DNA from 2 places in the Affinundibacterium danionis genome. Region 2 is predicted to be linked to the other one. Evidence: predicted binding sites of a transcription regulator. Region 2 holds the regulator's gene; the other holds the start of a gene.
What was found. Region 2 encodes LexA, which represses DNA repair genes until DNA is damaged. Its sites were predicted from a motif close to ACTGTATNNNNATACAGT; they were not measured.
Positions count from the first base shown of each region.

Region 1: a site for LexA is predicted at 1,205-1,222, ahead of ruvA (Holliday junction branch migration protein RuvA). Genes of this name have one in related genera too.

Region 1 is NZ_JBHLXJ010000009.1:287,703-290,830, reverse strand. It holds gene ruvB (Holliday junction branch migration DNA helicase RuvB) at 1-593, opposite strand, end outside; gene ruvA (Holliday junction branch migration protein RuvA) at 610-1,191, opposite strand; gene ACFFJH_RS09490 (CysB family HTH-type transcriptional regulator) at 1,459-2,400, opposite strand; gene ACFFJH_RS09485 (sulfate/molybdate ABC transporter ATP-binding protein) at 2,410-3,128, opposite strand, start outside.
Region 2 is NZ_JBHLXJ010000015.1:33,685-36,812, forward strand. It holds gene rpsR (30S ribosomal protein S18) at 1-194, opposite strand, end outside; gene priB (primosomal replication protein N) at 204-518, opposite strand; gene rpsF (30S ribosomal protein S6) at 566-934, opposite strand; gene lexA (transcriptional repressor LexA) at 1,248-1,901, shown strand; gene lon (endopeptidase La) at 2,131-3,128, opposite strand, start outside.

The DNA of each region.
Region 1 (3,128 bases), on a different contig from region 2:
TCCGAAGTATAAAACTCCAAGCGCGCCACGATACCGAAACGATCCCGCAAAGGATTGGTTAACATCCCCGCGCGCGTGGTTGCACCGACCAAAGTAAAAGGTTGCAAATCGAGTTTGACTGAACGTGCTGCAGGCCCTTCACCGATCATAATGTCGATTTGATAGTCTTCTAAAGCGGGATACAAAATCTCTTCCACCACGGGGGAAAGGCGGTGAATTTCATCAATGAACAACACGTCATTCGCTTCTAAGTTCGTCAACAAAGCTGCCAAATCACCCGCTCGCTCCAACACGGGGCCCGATGTTTGACGCAAATTCACTCCCATCTCGCGCGCGATAATATGCGCCAAGGTGGTCTTACCCAAACCAGGTGGGCCGAATAACAAAGTATGATCGAGTGCTTCTTTGCGCTGACGTGCGGCACCGATAAAGATCTCTAGCTGATCACGGATTTTTTCTTGACCTACATATTCATCAAGTTGCTTGGGACGTAGGGCACGTTCGATCGCTTCTTCATTGGGTGAAGTTGGCGTCGCCGCGATGATGCGCGTGTCGATGACTTGCGAAGTCAAATTGTCGGTTTGTATGCTCATATGGTTCTACTTATATTTAACTCTTCGACAAAGCTTTCAAAGCAGCCTTTATGCCATCGGACACGCCTGATCCTGCTGGCACCAATTTCAATGCGGCCAAGGCTTCTTTGTCAGAATAACCAAGCGCCAATAAGGCATTCAAAATATCCGAACTATGATCGCCCGCAGCGGCAGCCACACCAGCCGCACCCAGATCAGCGCCCAGCTTTCCTTTAAGCTCTAACAACAAACGCTCTGCGGTTTTCTTGCCAATGCCAGGCACTCGCGTTAAGCGCCCTGCTTCTTGCAAAGTAATTGCCTGCGACAAATCGGCCACCGACATTCCCGACAAAATGGATAAAGCGGTACGCGCACCGACGCCACTGATTTTGATTAGCTGTTTGAAAGTTGCGCGCTCTTCGGCAGTACCAAAACCAAACAAAACATGCGCATCTTCGCGAATCGCCAAATGCGTCAGTAAAGCTACCTTCTCGCCCAGTGCAGGCAAATTATAGAAAGTGCTCATGGGCACATCGATTTCATAGCCAACGCCTTGGCAATCAACGAGGATTTGCGGTGGATTCTTTTCGATCAGGGTTCCGGCGATACGACCTATCATGCTGGGCTTTCGTACTGTATAAATAAACAGTAATAGTAAACTATTCTCAGTAGAATGACGAGGAAAGTGTCAGCACAAATAAAAAATCAACTAAAAACCAAGCCTAGTCTACGGACCTGCCAACTGAAACCCAATTCTACATGTTCAGTGCTTAGGCAAAAAAGGAGAAAGCCCTTTTTAGCTTTCTCCTTTTTTGTACAAACACGGCATCATGAGGAAGCCATCCAAACCCTATTCCTAATGCTAACTATCACTCCTACTCAATCGCTACGCCTCTTGTTCAACTAATGCGGCACGTATTTCTTCCCGACTCAAACTTGGTGCAAATTTTTGTATGAAATCATAAGTATAAGCGCGCAGATAAGCGCCGCGCCTAACTGCTAATCGCGTGACATTGGATTGAAACAAATGACTGGCCGAAATAGTACGCAAACCTTGTGCACGTTGATTTTCATTTCCTGTTTCTATCGCCATGGAAGCAACCAAACCGACACCTAATCCCAGCGCGACATATTGTTGAATGACGTCGGAGTCCATCGCAGTTAACACGATGTCAGTACGCAAGCCTGCTTGTTTAAAGGCTTCATCAATATGGCCACGGCCAGTAAAACCAAGGTCGTAGGTAATTAAAGGAAACTTTGCCAAATCTTCTAGACTTAACTGCGGCTTTGCTAATAAAAGGTGACCATCAGGCACTACCACCACGTGATTCCATTCATAACAAGGGAAGGAAACCAAATCTTTAAAAGCAGACAAGCCTTCAGTTGCAATCCCTATATCTGCTTTACCGGATAAAACCCACTCAGCAATATGTTCTGGCGCACTCTGTTGTAGCGCAATACGAACTTCAGGAAAAGCCAATCGAAATTGCTGTACTACTTTGGGCAGCACGTAGCGCGCTTGCGTGTGAGTCGTTGCTATCGCTAGCGTGCCACGTGCCTGATCCGAATAATCATTGCCGGCCTGACGCAGGTTTTCAGCTTCTAGCAACAGTCTTTCGATGATAGGTAAGATGCCCTTACCGGGTTCCGTCAAACCAGTCAATCGCTTACCGTTTCGTTCAAAAATATCGACGCCTAATTCTTCTTCTACTTCGCGTATCTGACGACTGACGCCCGGTTGTGACGTGTATAAAACATTCGCCACTTCAGTTAAGTTATAACCGCAGCGACAAGCTTCGCGGATAGAGCGTAATTGTTGAAAGTTCATATAGTTTCCTTAAGTGCCTGCATTTTCGGCGATGTTTTCAACAAACACATGTAAACGTCTTGGCTTCACCACCAAGGCTTCGCCCACTTGCAGATTTAAATGCACAGCACGCTCGGTACTAATCATGGCTTCGACGATTTGTCCGTTATCTTCACGCACCAATTCCAATTGAGCCAGTGGTCCTATGCCATGCAAGCGGCGTAGCTTAACCACCAGACCTGTGGCACCTGCGGTATAACGGTCAATATCAAGTTCATGCGGACGCACATAACCAGTACCTACCGCATCCCGAGTTTCAGCATGACCCGGCGCATCAAAGGCAACACCGTCCGCATCCAAAATACCTTCATGCACACGACCATGAAACAAATTCACATTCCCCAAAAATCCATACACAAAGGGAGTAGCCGGATGCTGATACACCTCATTCGGCGCTCCCACTTGCTCGACTTTGCCGCGATTCATCACCACAATCTGATCTGCAACTTCTAGCGCTTCTTCTTGATCGTGCGTGACAAAAATACTGGTCACATGCAACTCGTCATGTAAGCGTCGCAACCACCGCCGTAATTCTTTACGCACTTTCGCATCAAGTGCGCCGAACGGTTCATCCAATAACAAAACGCGTGGTTCAACAGCCAATGCACGCGCCAAAGCAATACGCTGACGCTGGCCACCTGAGAGTTGAGGTGGGTAACGATCAGCCAGCCAATCGAGTTGTACCAATT
Region 2 (3,128 bases):
GTACCAGTCAAACGTGCAGGCATAATTTTGCCGTTTTCTTGGATGAAATCTTTCAATGTATCGATGTCTTTGTAGTCAACTGCAGCTACATGACCTGCTGAGAAGCGGCAGAATTTTTTACGCTTGAACAAAGGATTTTGTTGCTGACGCTTTTGTTTCAATTTGCTTTTATCAAATTTTTTACCGAATGCCATTTTTGGCTCCTAATCTAGTAAATTTGTTTCGTTTTCCGCAACTTCAAATTCAGTCACATGGAAAACGATACTTTTGCTGTTGCGGTTCTTACGTGCTAAGAATCCTGTAAATAATATCGCTGCACCTAACTCTATCTCCAAGAATCGTTTTGAAATTTCACCTGCTGCAATAGCTGGGATTTCAAACTCAACTTGGCGCTGGCCGCCTGCTTGCTCTTGCTTAGAGTCATGTACCAAAGTAGCTGTTGCGATAGGGATTCCCGCTGGGGTATAACGCAACACCGATTTTTCTACTACGGCGGCAACGACTTTAAGTTGATTCACAAGCTCTTAAACATATTTACAGTTCTTACACGCTCTTGTCAAAATTATTAAGCTGCTGGCGCTTCAACGCGTTGTGCCTTAGCAGAATCTTCTTTCTGCACAGACTTCATCATTGGAGAAGGAGCTGTTTCTGCTTTTTTCATTTTCACTGTCAAGTGACGCAAAACCGCATCATTAAATTTGAATGCTGTTTCCAATTCGAGCAAAGTTTCAGCATCGCACTCAATGTTCATGCAAACATAGTGAGCTTTAGCCAATTTTTGAATCATGTAAGCCAATTGACGACGGCCCCAATCTTCAACGCGGTGCACTTGGCCACCACGTGTTGTTACAGTAGCTTTGTAACGTTCGATCATTGCAGGCACTTGCTCGCTTTGATCGGGATGTACGATAAATACGATTTCATAATGACGCATAATTTCTCCTTGTGGACAAAAATAAAGCCTGCCTCGGCGTCAAGACGAGTGCAGGAAGAGGACAGCCCACGATGATAACGCATTTTTGCTTCATAATCAAGAAAGTAGCCTTAACCATTGAGTTGAAGGTCATTTTCACCCTCAACTTCATGAATCAACACATCTATCTAGAGATCTGTTTTGCTGCAAATTAACAAATTAAATGCAAAACAAACACAAAATAACTTGCATTCAGTCATTTACTGTATAAAAATACAGTCTGTTTATATATACAGCCAAACTAAGTCACCACCCAGATTCAGCCAAGACTATCATGCTAAAGCTTACCGCGCGCCAAGAACAAATTCTCAACCTGATTAAAGATGCTATTCAAAATACAGGCTTCCCTCCGACTCGTGCCGAAATTGCCAACGAACTCGGCTTTAAATCAACCAATGCGGCAGAAGAGCATTTGCAGGCGCTAGCGCGCAAAGGCGTGATTGAAATAGCAGCCGGCACTTCTCGCGGAATACGCTTGCGAGAATCTGAGTTATCTAATTCTATGATGGGAGCACAATTAGCACTCCCGCATCCCGCTCTAATGCAACTCAGTCTACCTCTAGTAGGCCGAGTCGCAGCTGGCTCTCCAATTTTAGCGACTCAACACGTCGAAGCTACTTATCAAGTAGATCCTTCTTTATTCTCTGCAAAACCTGATTTTCTACTGAGAGTGCGAGGCCTTTCAATGCGTGACATTGGCATCATGGATGGTGACTTACTAGCAGTAAAAAAAGCGGATACTGCTAGAAATGGACAAATTGTCGTCGCACGTATTGGCGAGGAAGTCACCGTAAAACGTTACATGAAAACATCTAGTGGAATTGAATTACTCCCAGAAAATCCTGATTTTTCACCCATCATCGTAAGCGAGAATGAACCCGATTTTGCGCTGGAAGGCTTAGCGGTAGGACTAATGCGAAGCTGGTGATTTGCTGGCAGTAATACGAAACTTCAACAATAATATGATTGATGCCAGCAAACCTCAGGTACACGTCATATCTAAACTTATGGAGCCTTCTCGCAGCCAGAGCGATTAAATTCCCCCCCTCAAAGTATCGTATTTCACAAAGAAACCTTTCAAGAAAAATGCCCGATCTCATCGGGCATTTTTCTTATTTACGCATTCAATTTTGAAGCGATAGCAATACCAATTTAGTCTAGTGCGTAATTGTAGAGGTATCTGCCGCCGCATCTGCTTTAGCCACCGCAGGCACCGCCATTTCCTCCTCTGTTAATGGCACAGGTTGACGTTCTAAAGCGATCTCTAAGACTTTATCAATCCAACGAACCGGAATAATCTCCAGTTTGTTTTTGACATTATCAGGAATTTCCGTGAGGTCTTTTGCATTTTCCTCTGGAATCAAAACCGTTTTAATCCCACCGCGATGCGCCGCCAGTAGCTTCTCTTTCAAACCACCGATAGGTAACACCTCACCGCGCAGTGTTATTTCACCTGTCATCGCCACATCAGCACGCACTGGAATGCCCGTAAAAATAGACACCATCGCCGTTGTCATCGCGATACCAGCAGATGGGCCATCTTTTGGTGTTGCACCTTCGGGTACATGAATATGCACATCCGTTTTTTCAAACAAATCTGCTTTAATACCTAAGCGCGCAGCACGACTACGAACTACGGTGCGAGCAGCTTCGATCGACTCTTTCATAACATCACCCAGCGTGCCGGTACGTATTGTCCCACCTTTACCTGGCATAGAAACTGCCTCTATCGTCAACAAATCACCACCAACTTCAGTCCAAGCCAAACCAACGACTTGACCTACCTGATTTTCTTTGGTTGCAACACCAAAATCATAACGACGAACACCCAAGAATTTGTCCAGATTTTTCGAAGTAATCGTGGCTTTTTTCTCGCTCTTCTTGAGCAACAACATCTTCACCACTTTACGGCAAATCTTAGAGATTTCACGTTCAAGAGATCGAACACCCGCTTCCCTAGTGTAGTAACGAATAATGTCGCGAATTGCGGATTCAGAAACTGAAATCTCTTCTTCTTTCAAACCGTTATTTTTAATTTGTTTTGGTAACAAATAACGTTGCGCGATACTCGCTTTCTCGTCTTCGGTATAACCCGACAAACGAATCACTTCCATCCTATCCAACAAAGGAGCTGGAATATTATAGGAGTTAGAGG